One region of the Neobacillus sp. S1115 genome, then DNA from elsewhere that is predicted to be linked to it. Evidence: predicted binding sites of a transcription regulator. Region 1 holds the regulator's gene; the other holds the start of a gene.
The links. The regulator NrdR, encoded in region 1, represses ribonucleotide reductase genes. The targets are predictions, from matches to a motif close to AACACNATATATNGTGTT.
Positions count from the first base shown of each region.

Region 1 (10,767 bases):
CTTCATGGTTGAAAAAACCATCCTTGTTTATGTAGACAGAGAAACGCAGTTGAATCGGCTGATGCAGAGAAACCAACTATCAGAAGCGGATGCACAGGCCAGGGTCAACTCGCAAATGCCGCTTGCTGAAAAAGTAAAACTGGCCAATGCCGTGATTGATAATAATGGATCAATAGAAGAAACAAAAAAGCAGCTCATTGAAATATTAGCCGGATGGGGAATTCAAAAAACATATCAATAACCTATGGAAGGGGGGCATTCACCCCTTCTTTTTTTATGTGGAGTTATCTGAATTATAAAACTTTTAAAAAATACGCTTTTTATTCATCACAAATAAAACTAAATGTGTTATACTAATACCATCAGATGGAGATAAAAGTATAACATTAATGCGGAAGGGGCCGTAAAATGAGAGCAAGAATTGCCATTAACGGGTTTGGAAGAATTGGAAGGATGGTTTTTAGACAAGCAATCCTTGAGAAAAAGCTGGATGTTGTCGCAATCAACGCAAGCTATCCTGCTGAAACGTTAGCACATTTAATTAAATATGATACCAATCACGGAACATTCCAGGGAGAAGTCATCCCTTTAGATAATGAACTGCTTGTAAATGGAAAAAGAGTCAAGCTTTTAAGTAATCGTAATCCAGAAGAACTTCCATGGAGAGAATTGGGAATTGATATTGTCATTGAAGCAACTGGAAAGTTTAACGCTAGGGAAAAGGCTGCGCTGCATTTAGAAGCGGGAGCAAAGAAGGTAATCCTTACTGCACCTGGTAAGAATGAAGACGTTACGATTGTTATGGGTGTAAATGAAGAAATGCTCGATATTGAACACCATGAAGTGATTTCTAATGCATCTTGTACAACAAACTGCCTTGCACCAGTTGCAAAGGTTTTAGATGATAAATTTGGAATTGAATGCGGATTAATGACCACTGTTCATGCTTACACAAATGATCAAAAAAATATCGATAATCCACACAAGGATTTACGACGGGCTCGTGCGTGCGGACAATCTATCATTCCGACTACGACAGGTGCAGCGAAAGCACTATCCCTTGTTCTGCCGCAATTGAAGGGCAAACTACATGGTATGTCACTGCGCGTTCCAACGCCAAATGTTTCCCTTGTTGATTTAGTTGTAGACCTTAAGCAAGATGTAACGGTGGATGATGTTAACAAGGCGTTTAGAGAAGCTGCCGGAGGTCCGTTAAAAGGAATTTTAGACTTTACGATGGAACCATTAGTTTCAGTCGATTTTAATACGAATGAACATTCCGCCATTATCGATGGACTTTCCACGATGGTAATGGGGACAAGAAAAGTAAAAGTGTTGGCTTGGTATGATAATGAGTGGGGCTATTCTACACGTGTAGTCGACTTAAGTTTACTTGTCGCCGAAGAAATGGCTAAAATGTCGCAGGTAAAGGTTAGCTAAATAAGATAAGATTAAAAAGAGGTTGCTTTACAGGCGCCTCTTTTTATATTTTCGGGATATTGATATACACTAGAAACAAAGGTTTATAAGGAGGAACGCTAATGGCGATTTTATTGGGGCTCTTTACCCGTTTTAAAAGACAAATTGAAACAACAGATAAACAAACTGATGATTCTTTAAAAACTCATTATTATAAAGGGACATTCAATCAAGTTTTCGATTCAGTAGAACAAATTTTTAAAGAAGATGCTGATTGCCATGTTACAACGGTTTCTAAGGAGCACGGCGAGATTGCTGTTGATATCCAGAAGCCCTTTCCATGTTTTCTTATTGCAACAATTGTCTCTGTTAAACCGATGGAAACAGCTGTGGATTTTACTATTTCATCCGAAAAGTTCGCAATGCTTGGGACCTATCCGGAATTAAAAAAACGTATTGTCGCCTACTATAAGCGAATTAGCCAAATACATACCAATACTGGAACAGGAAAAAACTATTAATACTTTTACTTGTGAAAAGGTGTTCTTTTTTATAAGATAATAGTAAGAATTGCTGCGGAAAATGTTCGGATTTACCTATTAGATTTGGAGTTGGTTTAGGAGATGAAATGCCCTTCATGTCAGAATTATGGCACACGCGTACTTGATTCCCGGCCCGTGGATGAGGGACGTGCAACACGAAGAAGACGAGAATGCGAAGAATGCGGGTACCGTTTTACTACATTTGAGAAAATCGAAGAGATTCCTTTAATTGTCGTCAAAAAGGAAGGAATGAGGGAAGAATTCAGCCGCGATAAAATCCTGCGCGGGCTTATTAAGGCATGTGAAAAGCGCCCTGTTGCTTTAAAGGAATTAGAGGACATTACACATGGTGTAGAGAAAGCTCTTCGAAGTCAGGGTGTTTCCGAAATTAAAAGTGATGAGATTGGCGAAATGGTGATGGACAGGCTATCAAAAGTAGATGAGGTTGCATATGTCCGCTTTGCATCAGTTTACCGCCAATTTAAAGATATCAATGTTTTTATCGAAGAATTAAAAGAATTAATGAACAAAGAGAAATTATAAAGAGCTGTTTCGGCTCTTTTTTAGCTAATAGGAAAGGTTTGAATGAAAATGGCGCAGCATTGGCAGGAAATACTTCCAATCGATCGTTATATTGTTACCGCTAATGGACTGCTGCATGAGTATGACCGAAAAGTGCTGACATTTTTATACCAGCCTTTAATTGGGTCAACTTGCTTTAGCTTGTATATGACACTCTGGGCTGAACTGGAAGAAAATCGATTATGGTCGGAATCCTCCACACACCATTTATTAATGAATCTACTAGGTCGGAATCTAAATGAAATCTATGAAGCACGCCTAAAACTTGAAGGAATCGGCTTGGTGAAGACTTATGTTAAAACGGAGGATGAGGTGCGTTCCTTTATTTATGAACTCCACCCTCCGTTAAGCCCGGACCAGTTTTTTTTGGATGGTATGCTTAACATTTATCTTTATCGTAAAATTGGAAAAAATCATTTTTCCCGTTTAAAACGCTTTTTCTCGGAACAGCAAATCCCAAAAGGTACAGGATATCAGGAAACCACTAAGGCGTTTCAGGAAGTGTTTATGTCAGCAACACCCGGTACTATCCAATATATGCAGGATAACTCTGAGGATCTTGCTGCCGATACAGACCAGCACTTTATAGGGCGTCACGATTCAAGTGGTGTGCAAATTGATATCGGTACGTTTGATTTTGATCTGCTTATCGCCGGTTTAAATGAATCGCTTGTCCCGAACAAAGCTTTAAACCATAAGGTAAAAGAGGTTATTAGTAAACTCGCATTTCTTTATAATATCGATGCTATTCAAATGAAAAATATTATTCTCAGTGCTGTTAATGAGGCAAATGAAATTGATTTGGAAGAGTTGCGAAAAGCTGCGCGTGATTGGTATCAATTTGTGAACTATGACCAGCTGCCGACACTCATCGAACGTACCCAGCCGGCTGCCCATCGGGTTCAAACGGAAGAGCCAAAAACAAAGGAAGAGAAGCTCATTCATTATTTGGAAACAACGTCCCCTTTACAGTTTTTAAAAGACCTGTCGGGAGGGGCAGAACCATCAAAATCGGAAATTGAGCTGATTGAAGAGATCATGTTCAATCAAAAGCTTCTTCCAGGTGTTTTAAATGTGCTGATGCATTTTGTGATGCTAAAGACCGATATGAAGCTGACAAAGGGGTACACCGGGACAATTGCCAGCAACTGGGCAAGGCTGCAAATAAAGACGGTCAAAGAAGCGATGGAGCAAGCCAAGAAGGAATCTCAAAAAACGGCCAAAAATAAACAGGCTACCGGAAAAACATCAAAGCAAAAGCCAATCCGGACGGAGTTTCTTCCAGAATGGTTTGACGAAGATCCATCCAAAAAGGCTGAGCCGCACAAGGAAACGACCAAAGATTTAGAAGCAAAAAAACGTGAAATAGAAGAAATGCTTAAGGCATTTGATGACTAGATGCTGGAGGTGAATTATGGAAAAGATCAACAAAACTCTAAAACGGTTAGCCTCACATGAGAATTTTCAAAAACGATTTGCGCAAATGCGTGAGGACACATTGGCCAATCCTGATGTCAGGGATTTTTTAAGGAAGCATCAGCAGGACCTCACGGAGGAGATTATTGAGAAAAGCCTGATGAAGCTTTATGAATATACGCAGCAAAGCAGGTACTGTCACAAGTGTGAAAGTCTTGAGGCATGTACCAACATGATGAAGGGGTATCATCCTGAATTAATTTTAACGAGGAGTTCCATCGATTTGCGGTATGACCGCTGTCCGCGAAAAATTATGGAAGATGAGAAGAGGAAAAATGAGAAACTCATTAAAAGTTTACATGTGCCAAAGGATATCCTGAATGCCTCGTTCGAGGAACTTGAACATGATGAGGAACGGATCGATGCCGTTCAGAAAGCTGCCGCTTTTTTACTGAAATATGAGCAGGGCAAGCCGGTGAAGGGACTTTATTTTTACGGGAAGTTTGGTGTTGGAAAGTCCTATTTATTAGGTGCCATTGCCAATAAACTTGCCAAAAAGCAGATTTCTTCGATGGTTGTCTATGTTCCGGAGTTGCTGCGGGAGATGAAAAGCTCCATCGCCGATTCGACTTTAAACGAAAAAATCGATGCGTTAAAAAAAGAGCCGATTTTAATGCTTGATGATATTGGTGCTGAAGCGATGTCCAGCTGGACGCGCGATGAAGTTCTTGGACCAATCCTGCAATTTCGCATGCTTGAGAGCCTGCCGACCTTCTTTACTTCTAATTTTGATTTTCAAGGGCTCGAGCACCATTTAACCTACAGCCAACGCGGCGAAGAGGAAAAAATGAAGGCCCGCCGCATAATGGAGCGAATTCGTTCTTTGAGCGAACCCGTAATGGTGGGCGGTTCCAACCGCAGAAATTAATGTTACAAGGGATTCCGGTATTCGCCGGAGTCCTTTTTTGCACTTTTAAAACTTCTATTTTGGCCAAGTCCCCCATATATATTAAAACAGAGATTCGGTTTTTAGGGGGGATTTGGTTGGCAGAAATCATCTTCCAAAATAAGATGGATGCAATCCGTTTTTATAATCATTTGCAAAAAGTATTAAATAATCTTCTTGATTATGAAAATATTCTTCTTTTTGAAGATCGACATATAGTGAAAATAATGGATGGCTCTTGTTCTGACCATTTATTTGCCAAGGTTAAAGACGCTTTTTATGAGTTTATTACATGTATTAAACGCGATGACTGGTTTATGGATATTTTGGAGCAGCAATTTTTTTACGAAGACCTGGAAGAACGGCAGCAAATTTTGGAGATTCTTTATTCCATTTTAGAAGGGCATCGCTTTGAACTGTCTTCTTTTTTACAGGAAAATAATGAGGAACCTAATATTAAGGAAGCCATTCATCATGTTTTTCAGGAAAATATTTCGTTCTCGTTTGATTCGTTTGCGAAATTTAGGTTGCGCTCGTATCTTCAGCTCCTTGAAAGCTATGTGGAGCTTTCAATTGATGAATATAAAATGGAGCAGGAATACCAAATGTTTGTGAATATGCTGAGAGATTTTTTGGCAAATCGGGAGCCGAAAATTGATGTGCTCCATCTATTATTTGATGATGAAATCACCTTTTACAATGAACATTTTGAAGAAATGAAACGAAGCGAATTGATACGTCTGATAGACCGAAAGCTGTTGGTGAATCATCCAGTTTACGTCGATTCGGCCTCGATTGCCCCGCTATTATCTTTGGCGCCGACATCTATTTTTCTTTATACAAATGATCCGGAGGCCCCGCTTGTCAGAACAATTAAGAATATTTTTGAGGAAAGAGTGAAGCTCAGGCAATTCGAGGCGCTTCGGGAAGTGAAAAATTGGGTAGGAAAAGCAACTTCCTCCGAAAACCATGGATAAAAAATACAAATTGTTAAAATAATTTGTTTTATGAAGTTGATTTTTTAAAACTAAATCATTATAATAACGTACATAGCTTATATCATAGTAAATGTAATGATAAGGACAACAGTATTTTTTTACGGTTTTTAGAGAGGGAGGACGCGGCTGAAAGCCTCCTAACACGAAAGAAATACTTACCACCTTTAAACTTCACCAGTGAACACTTCATTTTCTCATGAAGCTAGTAATTGTTGACGGCAATCAGCCGTTACCCTGACCTAAAGTCATTTTCAGTATGCCCTGTTGGCAGCTTCTGAAAATGAAAAATTGGGTGGAACCACGTGTTAATCAAAACTCGTCCCTATTCCTAGGGACGGGTTTTTTATTTTTTATTTTATAAGGAGGAATTGATGATGTCAGATGTTGTAAAAATTGCATTTCCTGATGGGGCAGTAAAGGAGTTCCCAAAAGGAACGACAACAGAAGATATTGCGGCATCCATCAGCCCTGGTCTGAAGAAAAAGGCTATTGCCGGCAAACTAAACGGTCAAATGTATGATCTTCGCCGTCCAATTCAAGAAGACGGTTCAATAGAAATCGTGACACCAGAATCTAAGGATGCCCTTGAGGTATTGCGCCACAGTACTGCCCACTTAATGGCACAGGCTGTTAAGCGTTTGTACCCGGGAGCGAAGCTTGGTGTCGGCCCGGTTATTGAAGGCGGATTTTATTACGATATGGATTTAGAGGAATCTCTGACACCTGAAGACCTTCCTAAAATCGAAAAGGAAATGGCGAAAATCGTTAGCGAGAACATTGAAGTTGTCCGCAAAGAAGTCAGCCGTTCCGAAGCGGTTCAGCTTTTTAAAGAAATCGACGATGAGTATAAGCTTGAGTTGATTGAAGCTATTCCTGATGATGAACAAGTAACGATTTATGAGCAGGGGGATTTCTTCGACCTATGCCGCGGTATCCATGTTCCATCAACTGGAAAAATTAAAGAATTTAAGCTGTTAAGCATTGCGGGTGCCTACTGGCGCGGCGACAGCAATAACAAAATGCTGCAACGCGTATACGGCACTGCCTTTTTCAAAAAGGAAGAGTTGGCTGAACATCTTCGTTTGCTTGAAGAAGCAAAAGAGCGTGACCACCGCAAGCTTGGTAAGGAGCTTAACTTATTTACTAATTCTCAAAAGGTAGGGCAAGGGTTGCCGCTTTGGCTGCCAAAGGGTGCAACAATCCGTCGTATCGTTGAGCGCTATATCGTGGACAAAGAGGTCAGCCTAGGCTATGACCATGTTTATACACCGATTATGGCAAACGTGGAGTTATATAAAACTTCCGGCCACTGGGATCATTACCATGAAGATATGTTCCCGGTAATGGAAATGGACAATGAGCAATTAGTGCTCCGCCCGATGAACTGCCCACACCATATGATGGTGTACAAAAATGCGATGCACAGCTACCGTGAGCTTCCAATTCGGATTGCTGAGTTAGGAACAATGCACCGTTATGAAATGTCTGGTGCTTTATCCGGATTACAGCGTGTCCGAGGGATGACTTTGAACGATGCGCATATCTTTGTTCGTCCGGATCAAATTAAGGAAGAATTCCAGCGCGTTGTTCGGCTGATTCTAGAGGTTTATAAAGATTTCGATATTAAGGAATATTCATTCCGATTATCGTATCGTGATCCTCAAGATAAGGAAAAGTACTTCGATGACGATGCGATGTGGGAAAAAGCACAAAGCATGTTAAAAGAAGCGATGGATGACCTTGGCCTTGATTATTTCGAAGCTGAAGGAGAAGCGGCATTCTACGGTCCTAAATTGGATGTTCAAGTCAGAACAGCTTTAGGTAAGGACGAAACATTGTCGACTGTGCAATTGGATTTCTTGCTGCCTGAACGTTTTGATTTAACTTATGTTGGTGAAGATGGCAAGCAGCACCGCCCAGTTGTTATCCACCGCGGTGTCGTTTCTACTATGGAACGGTTTGTTGCTTACTTGATTGAAGAATACAAGGGCGCATTCCCAACTTGGCTGGCGCCTGTACAGGTTCAAGTGATTCCTGTTTCGCCAGAAGCGCATTTTGATTATGCCCGAAAGGTACAGGAACAGCTTAAGGCTGCAGGCTTCCGCGTTGAATTGGACGGCCGTGATGAAAAAATCGGCTATAAGATCCGCGAAGCGCAAATGCAAAAAATCCCTTATATGCTGGTTGTCGGCGACAAGGAAGTCGAGGAAAACGCTGTTAACGTACGTAAATATGGCGAGCAGAAGTCTGAGACTAAGGCGTTTGAGGAGTTTCTTGCTGGGTTGAAGGCGGAAGTGCAGAAATAATTTTAGGAGGGGAGAGCAATCTCCCTTTTTGGTTTTTTAAGGACAAAACTGCTTGAAATAGAGACGGAAGTGTCCGAATCAGCGTAACCTTCGGACAAAATCGATAGAAAAAGAGATGAAAGTGTCCGAACCCGGGCAACCTTCGGACAAAAACGATTGAAAAAGCGATGGAAGTGTCCGAACCCGGGTAAACTTCGGACAAAACCGGTTGAAAAAGCGATGAAAGTGTCCGAACCCGGGTAAACTTCGGACAAAACCAGTTGAAAAAGCGATGGAAGTGTCCGAACCCGGGTAAACTTCGGACAAAACCGATTGAAAAAGCGATGAAAGTGTCCGAACCCGGGCAACCATCGGACAAAACCGGTTAAAAAAGCGATGGAAGTGTCCGAACCTGAGTAACCATCGGACAAAACCAGTTAAAAAAGAGGCGGAAGTGTCCGAACCTGGGTAACCTTCGGACAAAATTGTCCCGGACTTACTCATAAAAAGTATTTGAACTAATCCCGATTGGTCTTCTGTCAAGAAAGTGGACAGTAAAATTTAAGACTTTTAGAAACCAAACCACTACCGCACTTCGTTTGGTACGGTATTAGAAATGATCAGTCGAAAAGCATGACTGCTCATTTCCTAACACCAAATGGCTATATTATGAGGTATATGCAACTTCATCTTGCCGGTGGTTTCTCTCGAATTGATTCGGTGAATTGTGCCCTAAAGTAGAGTGTTTTCGTTTTTCATTATAAAAACTATTTAAATAATGATTAATGGCTTTTACGGCTTCAGCCCTGGTCTTAAAGCGTCTTCTGTAGATCAAGTCTTTCTTGATTGTGGCATGAAAAGACTCAATACATGCATTGTCGTAAGGATCGCCCTTTCTGCTCATACTGATATGCATGTTTTTCCCTTTCAGGATGTCGATATAATCATTTGAACAATACTGGGACCCACGGTCCGAATGATGGATTAACCCTTCACTAGGCTGCCTTGTAACAATCGCCATATTTAATGCTTGTATGGATAGCTCCTTTTTCATATGTGAAGCCATACTCCAGCCTACGATTTTTCTTGAGAATAGATCCATAACGGATGATAAATAAACCCAGCCTTCAAGCGTCCAAATGTACGTAATGTCAGTTACCCATGCTCGGTTGGGCTTTTCAACATTAAATTGGCGATTAAGCAGGTTAGGATAAATGTGTAAATCATGATTTGAATTAGTAGTAATGACAAACTTTTCTTTTGGTGTGGCTGTTAAACCCATCTCTTTCATCATACGTGCAACCGTCTTTTGAGAAATGGTATAACCCCACTCCACCAAGTCGGCATGGACCCTGGGGCTCCCATACGTACCATAGCTCTCGTGAAATGATTTACTTATTTTTTGCTTGATTTCTTTACGGTAGGCATCTTTCTCAGATTGAGGTTTATTCTGGATCCTTAGCCATTTATAATAGCCACTTGATGATACTTTAAGAACTTTGCACATCTTCGCCACAGCGTGCTCATCAGAGTGGGCTTGAATGAACGTATAAATTACGCTTGGTTTTTCGTGAAGATGTGCATGGCCTTTTTTAGAATTTCGTTTTCCTCTTTCAATTTTTGTATCTCTTTCTCGTGTTGCTTTTTCAGTTTTTCAAGTTCTGTGGGTGTAAGATAGTTTTCTCCAGCTTTCCCAGCACTTGTTTTAGTCCTGTAAGCTGCCACCCATCGACTAACAGTTTTAGGGGAGATCTCGAGTTCAAAAGCTACCTGGGAGGCTTTTTTCCCCTCCTCAACGATTAACTTTGCAACATATTCTTTATACTCTTGAGAATGATGTTTACCCATGTGAACACGTCCTTTTAAATGATGATTGTATTATAATCTAAATCTCATTTTTACGTGTCCACTTTTTAGACTAACCTCACGATTGCTTTAAAATACTTATTCAAAATCCTTCTAATTCTCTTTTTACATTCAACAACCCCGCACCATTCATAAACAACATTAGTCGTTATTTTCATCCCAGGAAAAAGCAGCTTAATTTCCCTCACACATCGCAAAACAGCATCTGTCACCAACTCTTCATGCCCACAATCCAAGCAAATACAATTCTTTCCTTCAACAGAAATCGAAAACGAGTTGCAGATTTTACAGGTATGTCCTTTTCTCAGCTGGTCATATCGATATGAAGGCAATTGTGTATAAGGTGATTTTTTAATATGGAGAGAAACAAGCTTATCTGCTAGCCTCTTATAATAGTCATTCAGCTTTAATGGCGAATTGTCCAATTTTTCCAAATAACCGGATACTTGTGTTGGAAAAATAAAAGGCTTGGTGAGGGGGGCTTGGTATAGGGTGAACTTCGGATTGATGAAAATTACCTTGGCTTCAATCGGCAACTTTACTCCCAGGCTTTGGAGCAATTGGCGGAGCAAAGATTCACTTCGATTTAACTGGTAAAGTGGATTAGTATATTCTGTCTTTGGAAGCTTGTATAATCTATCTGATTCTGCCTCCGAATCTGGTCCTAACTCGTAAAAATAATCTCCTTCAAAATTTTTTACTTCACTTAAATA
Region 1 covers NZ_AP038275.1:4,881,815-4,892,581, reverse strand. The annotation lists gene coaE (dephospho-CoA kinase) at 1-241, shown strand, start outside; gene ACZ5B7_RS23955 (glyceraldehyde-3-phosphate dehydrogenase) at 409-1,440, shown strand; gene ACZ5B7_RS23950 (hypothetical protein) at 1,542-1,940, shown strand; gene nrdR (transcriptional regulator NrdR) at 2,043-2,504, shown strand; gene ACZ5B7_RS23940 (replication initiation and membrane attachment family protein) at 2,553-3,941, shown strand; gene dnaI (primosomal protein DnaI) at 3,958-4,887, shown strand; gene ACZ5B7_RS23930 (putative sporulation protein YtxC) at 5,004-5,882, shown strand; T-box leader at 5,970-6,230, shown strand; gene thrS (threonine--tRNA ligase) at 6,278-8,209, shown strand; gene ACZ5B7_RS23920 (IS3 family transposase) at 8,856-9,731, opposite strand; gene ACZ5B7_RS23915 (transposase) at 9,743-10,036, opposite strand; gene ACZ5B7_RS23910 (nuclease-related domain-containing protein) at 10,102-10,767, opposite strand, start outside.

Region 2 (10,767 bases), 280 kb from region 1:
CATAATAGAGTTCCACCATATGAACACCTTCGCCAATCGTGGTGATTGACAAATATAAACTGTAAAAATAAGCGGCCGATGTTCCCAATGCAACAAGTACATCCATGTTGGCACTTTTATTTTTTAAGGCTTTATAGGCACCGATGTAAAACTGGCCGCCAATTAAGAATTGAACCGGTGTAGCGAGGAGCAGTTGAAACCATGGATTCATGAACATATCCGGTACCCAAATAAAAGATGTAAACGAAAAATGCCCTGCCATTGCCCATAAAAGCGGAAAAGACAAAATTGCCGAGAAGATAAATTTTTTTGATTGCTTTTCGATTTCCTTTTGGCGATGGTCTACTTGATCTTTTGTTTCCTCTTTGAGTCTTGCCCCGTAGCCAAGATTTTCAACCTTTTTTATGATGTCTGCAGTTGTCAGGGCGGAACCGTTGTATTCTACAGTTGCTTTTTCAAGTGCCAGGTTAACGTTTGCCTTTGTGATGCCCTCTAGCTTATTTAAGCCCTTTTCAATCCGTGCCGAGCAGGCTGCACAAGTCATTCCTGTAATATCAAATTCCACTTTTTCGGTTACGACATCATAGCCTAAATCTTTAATCTTCTGTTCGATTTCTTCCAGTTTTATCTGGGAAGGATCGTACTTAATTGCCGATTTTTCTAATGCAAGATTGACAGTTGCTGTTTCTACTCCGGTTAGTTTTTTCAGACCCTTTTCAATTCTGGCCGCACAGGCTGCACAGGTCATACCGGAAATTTGCAGGCTTGTTTCTTTTATAGTTTGACTCATAGTAAGTCAACTCCTCATATAGTGAGTTGAAATTGTCTTTTTAAACTACATCATAGCCTTGATCATCGATTGTTTCTTTGATTTGATCGAGGCTGACGGTTTGCGGGTTGAACTCGACATCAACCGTTGCTGCGTCTAAATTCACCTTAACGGCAGTGACACCATCCAGGGTCCCAACACTTCCTTCAACCGCCTTTACACAATGTCCACAAGACATTCCTTTTACGTTTAATGTTACTTTTTCCATGTTAATCATCCTTTCAAAAATGTATTTGTTATTTTTGATTTCTAATTTCATGTTACTATACCCCCCTACCCTATGTAAAGTGTTTTGTCTGGGTTTCACAAAATGTCCTCATATGCTGCTGTAGCTTGTTTATGTTTTTAATCTAGCAAAACAATATAAAGACCGTATGTAGTTTTTTATGTGTCATGAAACGGTCAAATTTAATTTGCCTTTTTCGTTTGAAGATGGCGTTAGTTGGGGTGAAAATATAGGAATATTTTACTTTTAACAAAAAGGAAATTACAATTCGATCACAAAGTTATGTCGATATAATATTATTCAAATAAAAAAGAATGGAGAAATCACTCTCCATCCCTTTTTAACTATTAAAGTCCACACTTTAATTGTGCGCCACAGTTAGTACATGTATTACAGCCGCCAATTTCTTTAACTTTTCCTTTGCGGCATACCGGGCATGTGTTGCCGACTTCAGAACCAATCGTTACATCCGTTGAACGAAGGTCAGTGATGGTTTCAACTAAGACTACATGCTGCTTTTCTTCTTTTTCAAAGATAGATAATTGTTCATTTGTGTTTTCTTCAGCTTTCAACGTTAAAACCTGAGAATCGCGTGATCCGTCTACATAGACAGTACCGCCTTTTGCACCGCCACGGTATAAACGCTCGTATACCTTTTCAACCTGCTCAACGCTGTATCCTTTTGGTGCATTAACTGTTTTACTGATGGAACTGTCAATCCAGCGCTGAATGACACATTGGACATCCGCGTGTGCTTCAGGAGCAAGATTCATCGCAGTGACGAACCAGTTTGGCAGGTTATTTGAATCTGCTTCTGGGTTACGGTCTAAATACTCTTGAACGATGTCTGCTTTTACTTCGATAAATTTACCAAGGCGTCCGCTGCGGAAATATGAGAATGAGAAATAAGGCTCTAATCCAGTTGAAACGCCAACCATGGTACCAGTGGAACCCGTTGGAGCAACAGTTAGCAAATGTGAATTCCTTATTCCGTTTTCCACAATAGATTCACGGATTCCTTCAGGCATTTTCTTCATAAATCCAGTATTAATAAAAGCTTGGCGTAAGCGGCTTGTTTCCTCAAGTGTTTCACCAGTTAAGAATGGGAAGCTTCCCTTTTCTTTCGCCAATTCAACAGATTCTTTGTAGGCTGTAGTTGCAATTGTTTCGAAAACTTGATCGACCAGCTTATTTCCTTCAGGCGAACCGTACTCAGTCTCGCAGTAGATAAGCAGGTCGTGCAGACCCATTACCCCAAGACCGACGCGGCGTTCACCGAGAGCTTGCTTTTTGTTTTCTTCTAAGAAGTATGGGGTAGCATTGATGACGTTATCCTGCATGCGGACGCCAACTGCTACTGTATTTCTCAATTTTTCAAAGTCTACTGTTTTAGTTTCCTTATCCGCCATTTCTGCAAGGTTTACTGCAGCAAGGTTACAGACGGAAAATGGTGCGAGTGGCTGCTCACCACATGGATTCGTTGCTACTACCTGCTGACCATATGCTTTCGCATTTGTCATGTCATTTGCATTATCAATGAAGAAGATACCAGGTTCTGCAGAGTAAGTCGCACAAATGTTAACCAAGTTCCAAAGTTCTTTTGCCTTAATTTTTTTGTAGACGCGAACTTTGTGACCCAGTCTTTCCCACTCACGAACATCTCCAACTTCATGCCATTTTTCATTATAGATTTTCATTTCCTCTTGGTCGTAGTTTTCTACGTAAGGGAAACGAAGTTCATATTCACCATCGTTTTCAACAGCTTCCATAAATTCTTTTGTTAAACAAACAGAGATATTTGCCCCAGTGAGGAACTCTGGATTATGAACTGAATAAGTACCGCCAGTTGCGAGTTTTTCCTCAGCATCTGCAATAATTGATTCGCTGAAACCACCATAACCAGGAATGTTCTTATAATTTACAATTCCTTGGTACATCGCTTCTTCTTGAAGGGTGAATGGTTTAAATTTCAGCTTTTCTTTAGCAAGCTTTTTGATTGTTTCATCAGATGTATTTTCAATTAAGAATCTAAGGATTCTAGGATTTTGCATCTTAGAAATAATGAATTCAATGATGTCAGGATGCCAGTCCGCCAGCATGATCATCTGGGCGCCCCTGCGCGAGCCCCCCTGTTCGACCAAATGAGTCAACTTCGCAATATCATCTAACCAAGAAACCGAACCAGACGATTTGCCGTTTACACCTCTTGCCAAAGTGTTTCTTGGCCGTAATGTCGAACCATTGGTTCCAACACCGCCGCCGCGGCTCATGATTTCCATTACCTGCTTGCGGTGGTCGGAGATTCCTTCACGGGAATCCGCTACGAACGGCATTACATAGCAGTTGAAATAAGTTACCTCAGTGCCAGAGCCCGCGCCATAAAGCACACGGCCGGCAGGAATGAAGTTCAAGCTCACTAGCTCTTGATAGAACTTTTCTGTCCATTCGATGCGCTTCTCTTCCGTCTCTTCTACAGCAGCAATGCCAGTCGCAACACGTTTAGCAATCTGCTCATAGAAAAGCTCTAACGGCTTCTCAATGACATCCAGCGAACTATAAATAACTCCAGTTTCTGCTGCTTCACCATCGAGGACACCTCTAAATTCCTCTTCTACTAAAACCTTAGCTTTCTTCTTCTCCCAATCGATTTCCTGAATGTATCCTAGGCCGCGTGCCGGGAATTTTGGATCTTCTTTAATCGTAAGAACAACAAAGTCGCCATTTGTGAGGGTGATTTTTTCAGTATCTTTGAAGGTGTAGCGGTCTAACATGACTAAACGCGAAACACCCTTGTGAGTTATTTTCATATCTGGGGTGACCGGGTGCACCTGTGGAAATAGGCGGATATCCTCATTCAACCTCCCAAAATCAATATTCAATTCTTGTCTAAAAACTACAGACATGAATACAACTCCTTTATCTATATATTCTCTATCTTGTGTAAGAATCTAGTAAGCTTTTGCTTATCTAGTTGATTTAATAAATTTAAGTTACCATATCTGAACATAGCATGGCAACAAAAAATCAATATATAGTACCGAAAATATTTTCGACACCCCTATATATTGTATGTCATGCAAAAAACAATTATTTTGTCAAACTTTAAAATAAATATATTCACGAGAAAATAAAAGATATAGTGCAATTTTCGCTATAAAACGAGAAATTTTAACAATTTTCGCCGGTTGCCTCCAATGAAATAGGAAAAAAGCGGCAAAGCCGCTTTAGCAAGTCATCTCTTAAAATTCCACTCATCATTTTCATACCGTTCTTTTGCGAGCTTATTAACATAGGCAAGCTCTTCATCTGTCAACTGATAGGATTCAAGCTCAATATTTAAACCTTCTGCGAATCCTTTATAAAAAGCTTCCTTGGCCTCATCGAGAGTAATCCTTCGCGGACTAATCGCATTAATGGCAACAGCCTTATCCTTGAATGCTTTTTTCATCCGCTCCTTCACCCGGTCATTCGGGTATTTGAATAAGCTAAAAAGCTTGTCGTCATCCAGATCCAAAAGAATCGAGCCATGCTGGAGAATGACACCCTTCTGCCGTGTTTGAGCACTTCCTGCGACCTTGCGCCCTTCCACCACCAACTCATACCAGCTGGGGGCATCAAAGCAAACCGCGGACCTAGGATTTTTTAAGGCATCCCGTTCCTCTGCTGTTTTCGGAACAGCAAAATATGCTTCTAGTCCCAGTTGATGAAATCCTTTTAAAATCCCTTCAGAAATAACACGATAAGCTTCAGTAACTGTTTTGGGCATTGCTGGATGCTCCTCTGAAACAATGACGCTGTATGTCAGTTCATGCTCATGGAGAACCCCTCTGCCTCCAGTTGGTCTTCTGACAAAGCCAAGCCTGTGTGTTTTTACCGCTTCCATATCAATTTCTTTTTCAACCTTTTGAAAGTAACCAACGGACAGCGTCGGCGGGTTCCAGCCGTAAAATCGGATTACCGGTGGAATCTTTCCTTCACTGTGCCAATCTAACAAGGCTTCATCCAATGCCATGTTAAAAGCAGGAGAACTATTGCCAGAATCGATAAACCGCCATATTTCTTTTTCCATAGAAAAACCTCTTTTATTTATAATTTCCTTTTACTAGTCTATCAAAATGAAGGGGAATTTCAAAATGAGATGTTTTTGGTATAATTTTTTAAGAAGATTTTTGTCCATTCTTCTTTATCTTTAAGAAAATGACTTATATAATAAATACTAGTGCAACAAGCTTGAAGGGGGCAAATAGAAGTTGAATTCACTTTATGTTTTATTAATCATTGTCGTAGCGGTTATCATCTACTCTGTTTTTACTTTTTTTTATCAAAAAAGGATTGTAAAAACAGTAACAGAAGAGGAATTCCGTGCAGGATACAGAAAGGCTCAGCTGATTGATGTTCGTGAACCAAATGAATTTGAAGGCGGACATATTTTAGGAGCACGTAATATTCCAATGTCACAAATTAGAATGCGCATGAAAGAAATCAGACCGGACATGCCTGTATATTTATATTGCCAAAGCGGCATGCGCAGTGCTCGTGCAGCACAATTTTTACACAAAAAAGGCTACAAGGATCTAACCCAGCTTCAAGGCGGGTTCAAAAAGTGGTCTGGTAAAGTGAAAGCTAAAAAATAATCGTCATTAATGGGCTCCAGAACCTTTCTGGGGCCCTTTATATTGATTTTTATGAAAAATCACAACAGTCTATTGGCGAATTGATATAAAAGCAAAAAAAGCAGGCTCCGGAACAATCCAGAGCCTGTTAATCTTTTTATGCATTCTGATATCGTAAGACCGGCTTACGCGCAGCTGTCGTTTCATCTAAGCGGCCTACCACGGTTGTGTGCGGAGCCTCCTGGACGATTTCCGGATTTTCCTCGGCTTCCTTGGCGATTTGGATCATGATGTCGATAAAGGAATCTAACGTTTCCTTAGATTCTGTTTCTGTCGGCTCAATCATGATACATTCTTCCACATTTAATGGGAAGTAAATGGTTGGTGGATGGAAGCCGAAATCAAGCAGTCGCTTCGCAATATCCAATGTGCGGACGCCCAATTTCTTCTGGCGTCTTCCGCTTAATACAAACTCATGCTTACAATGTCTGTCAAACGGCAGATCATAATACTCCGCCAATCTTCTCATCATATAGTTAGCATTTAAAACAGCATATTCAGTCACTGCTTTTAAGCCGTCTGGCCCCATAGACCGAATATAGGTATAAGCGCGGACGTTAATGCCAAAGTTTCCGTAGTATGGCTTAACGCGGCCAATTGATTGCGGACGATCATAATCTAGGACATATTCGTCGCCTCGTTTGGCAATAACCGGTCTTGGCAGGAACGGAATTAAATCTGACTTCACACCAACAGGACCGGAACCAGGACCGCCGCCTCCGTGCGGGCCAGTAAACGTTTTGTGAAGATTCAAGTGAACTACGTCAAAGCCCATATCACCCGGGCGGGCTTTTGATAGAACTGCGTTTAGGTTCGCCCCGTCGTAATAAACCTTACCGCCAGCTTCGTGGACGATTTCAGCAATTTCGACAATATGCTCTTCAAAAAGGCCAAGTGTATTCGGGTTCGTCAACATTAACGCAGCTGTATCTTCTCCCACCACTCTTCTTAAGTCTTCTAAGTCTACAAGACCATTTTCATTCGACTTTACTGTAACCGTCTCAAGTCCTGCAACTGTTGCAGAAGCTGGGTTTGTACCATGAGCGGAGTCAGGTATGATAACTTTGGTCCGTTTTAGGTCGCCATTTGCTTCATGGTATGCGCGAATCATCATCAATCCGGTCCATTCCCCGTGGGCACCTGCTGCCGGCTGTAAGGTCACTTCATCCATACCGGTAATTTCTTTTAAATGCTGCTGAAGGTCATATAAAAGCTCGAGCGCACCTTGAACGGAACTTTCATCCTGGAGCGGGTGAATATGCGCAAACCCGTTGTAGCGGGCAACATTCTCATTAATCTTAGGATTGTATTTCATCGTACAAGACCCTAATGGATAAAAACCGGAGTCTACACCGTGATTCCGTCTGGAGAGGGACGTATAATGGCGCATGATATCCAGTTCAGAAACTTCAGGGAGCAAAGGCTCCTCTTCCCTTAAATATCCTTCTGGAAGGAGCGCAGCAACATCTGCTTCAGGAACATCCATTTCCGGAAGGCTGTATCCGACCCGGCCTGGTGTACTCACTTCAAAAATCAGCTTCTGGTCTTGATTATGCATGCAAATCCCCCAATTCTTTCACTAATGTATCAATCTCTTCCTTCGTTCTTTGCTCTGTCACGCAGATCAGCATATGGCCTGCAAGCTCAGGATAGTCACGGCCCAAATCATAACCGCCAATGATTCCTTTTTGGAGCAGCTGCTGATTAACCTCTTTTACCGGTTTATTTAAATTGACAACAAACTCATTAAAGGAGTGACCATCATTAACTACTTCAAGCCCTGCTTCTTTAAAAGCGATTTTCGCATAATGAGCCTTTTGTAAATTGGCTGTTGCGATTTCGCGGACACCTTTTTTTCCAAGGGCAGTCATCGCAACAGATGCAGCAAGGGCATTTAAGGCCTGGTTGGAGCAAATATTAGAAGTCGCCTTATCGCGGCGGATATGCTGCTCACGTGCCTGCAGTGTTAAAACAAAACCGCGGCGGCCTTGGTCATCTGTTGTCTGGCCGACAAGACGTCCGGGAACTTTACGCATTAGCTTTGTCGTAACCGCAAAATAGCCACAGTGCGGACCTCCAAAGGCAGTCGGGATTCCGAATGGCTGGGCATCGCCGACAACAATATCTGCACCAAATTTTCCTGGAGGTGTCAAAATTCCAAGTGATAATGGATTGCTGGAAACAACAAACATTGCTTTATTTTCGTGAATAATCTCTTCAAGCTCTTTTAATGGTTCAATTCGACCTAAAAAGTTTGGATATTGAACGACAACCGCGGCTACGTCAGCATTTAGCAATCCTTTTAGGGCGTCAACATCAGTAATGCCATCCTTCACAGGAACCTCAATCACATCAAGGTATTGACCCTTTGCGTAAGTTTCCAGAACCTCACGGGATTCAGGGTGAACAGCACCGGAAACCAGGATGGTTTTCCGTTTAGTGTGACCAGCACTTAGCATTGCTGCTTCAGCAAGTGCGGTACCGCCGTCATACATCGAGGAGTTAGCCACATCCATTCCTGTTAATTCACAAATCATTGTTTGGAATTCAAAAATCGCCTGCAGTTCCCCTTGGGAGATCTCCGGTTGGTAAGGTGTATAGGCTGTGTAGAACTCTGATCTTGAGATGACATGGTCAACGATAACCGGCATATAGTGGTCATAAACTCCGGCACCTAAGAAAGACACATTCGATTTTAAATCAGCATTCCGGCTTGCTAACTGAAAAAGTTCTTTCATCAAAGCTGTTTCTGATTTTGCCGGTTTAATATTGTATTCACCTTTAAATCGTACTTTTTCAGGAATATCACTGAATAGTTCATCGACAGTGGAAACGCCAATTGTCTCCAGCATTGCCTGCTTATCTTGTTCAGTCATGGGTAAATAGCGATGTTTCATAAACCTTGCTCCCTTCTGCTATTTCTTTTCTCTTTTATAAAAAGGTGTAGGAACCACTTTCGCTTTTAAACGTTTGCCGCGAATTTCAACTTCCACTTCGGTATCGAGTCCTGCATGTTCGGAAGAAATGAGGGCAAGACCGATGTTTTTCTTTAAGGTTGGGGACTGTGTACCGGTGGTAACTTCACCAATTAGCGCTTCCCCTTTGTAAACTGGATAGCCGTGTCGCGGAATTCCCCGGTCAACCATCTCAACCCCAACAAGCTTCCGGGACAAACCTGCTTCCTTTTGTTTCACGAGAGCTTCTTTTCCAATAAAATCAGCCTCTTTATTCAATTTCACTGCAAAGCCAATTCCTGCCTCAAGCGGGGAAATTTCCGGTGATAATTCCTGGCCGTAAAGCGCTAAGTTTGCTTCAAAACGAAGTGTGTCGCGTGCACCGAGGCCGCAAGGAATAACTCCCTCGTCTTTTCCGGCTTCCAGAATGGCAGTCCAGAGTTCGATAACATCACCGGCATCACAATATACTTCAAAGCCGTCTTCCCCTGTATAACCAGTTCTAGATACAAGTGCTTTTTTCCCATTTAAAACAACTTCCTGCTGGAATTTGAAAAAGCCGATTTGACTTAAATCCGTCTCTGAAGCAAGCTTCTGTAATACCTTTTCAGCAAGAGGGCCTTGAAGCGCAAGCTGTGCCATTGTTTCAGACAAATTTTCGATTGTTACATCGCCTTCAAGATGCTTCTCCAGCCAGTTGTAGTCCTTTTCAATATTCGATGCGTTGACAACAAGCAAATAATGATTGTCTTCAACCTTGTAAACAAGCAGGTCGTCAATAGTTCCGCCGTTTTCATAGCACATCGCAGTATATTGTGCCCCGCCGTCTTTCACTTTTGAGATGTCATTTGTCATCAATTTTTGTAAATAGTTAAGGCTGTCTGGGCCCTTTACCTCAACTTCGCCCATATGGGATACATCGAATAAACCGGCTTTCGTGCGGACAGCTTCATGCTCATCCTTGATGCTTGAAAACTGGACAGGCAACTCCCAGCCCCCAAAATCGATGGTTTTTCCGCCGTATTCCTTGTAAACTTCAAACAGCGGAGTGCGTTTTAATTCCGTCATCATAAATCCCCCTTCATTTACTACATGTTCATTATTTGTAAAAATGAATTATTGCCAATTAACAAAAATAGGAAAACTCCTTGCCGTTTTCCTAAAAACAACAAAAAGGTGCAAAAAAGGACAGAAACCTCCCTTTACCAATAAAGAAGGTCTCTGTCCTTGCACCTGAAAGTTTACCTAAATCGGCTGTCCCCTTTGGTGGCTGGAATCATCCAGCACTCTCCAGAGCTGCGTCCAACAAGAGTTCTTTTGCCTGAGAGATTCACATAAGCTGCTTGCTCCTTCGGCGCTACAAAAAGTAGTCTCTCCCCTTGTTTTCATTCGCACTTATAATATTTTTTTCCAATTTGGTCATACTAATTATACTTAAAAAATAGATTACCTTATTTAAATATTTGAAACTTTCAAAGCTATTATCATCCTACCATTAAAACAACATATCGGGCAATAACAATTTATCGGAAAAAGGAGCTGAAACGGATGAATGTCGAAATGGAATTTGATTCCTCCTGGCAGGATGATTTTTTACATAAAATTGATCATGATGGACCTTGGGGGAATTGGGAGCTTTTTAAATTGGCTATCGATATTGAAAAACACTTGGTGGTCCCGGAATTCGAAGGCCTGCAGGCCCCAAAGCATCTGCCAAATTTGACGCCTCTCCCTCATCAGCTTGAAACAGCCAAGCAGGTGGTTGAAAACATGAACGGAAAGGCCATCCTTGCGGATGAAGTGGGTCTCGGAAAGACTATCGAGGCGGGGTTAATTTTAAAAGAATACATGATTCGCGGATTAGTGAAAAAAGTGTTAATTCTTGTTCCCGCCTCCTTAGTCACCCAGTGGGCACAGGAATTAAATAGCAAATTTTATATACCGGCTGTCACTCAAAGAAAAAGTTATGTTTGGGAACAATGTGATGTCGTTGTTTCCTCCATCGATACGGCGAAACGAAATCCGCATCGGGAGATCATTTACAAGCAAGACTATGACCTCATCATTATCGATGAAGCCCATAAA
Region 2 covers NZ_AP038275.1:4,604,357-4,615,123, forward strand. The annotation lists gene ACZ5B7_RS22495 (heavy metal translocating P-type ATPase) at 1-790, opposite strand, end outside; gene copZ (copper chaperone CopZ) at 831-1,037, opposite strand; gene ACZ5B7_RS22505 (vitamin B12-dependent ribonucleotide reductase) at 1,403-3,958, opposite strand; gene ACZ5B7_RS22510 (lipoate--protein ligase family protein) at 4,288-5,124, opposite strand; gene ACZ5B7_RS22515 (rhodanese-like domain-containing protein) at 5,306-5,689, shown strand; gene gcvPB (aminomethyl-transferring glycine dehydrogenase subunit GcvPB) at 5,826-7,286, opposite strand; gene gcvPA (aminomethyl-transferring glycine dehydrogenase subunit GcvPA) at 7,279-8,625, opposite strand; gene gcvT (glycine cleavage system aminomethyltransferase GcvT) at 8,644-9,750, opposite strand; glycine riboswitch at 9,902-9,978, opposite strand; glycine riboswitch at 9,982-10,071, opposite strand; gene ACZ5B7_RS22535 (DEAD/DEAH box helicase) at 10,231-10,767, shown strand, end outside.
Region 2: a site for NrdR is predicted at 4,110-4,127, ahead of ACZ5B7_RS22505 (vitamin B12-dependent ribonucleotide reductase). Genes of this name have one in related genera too.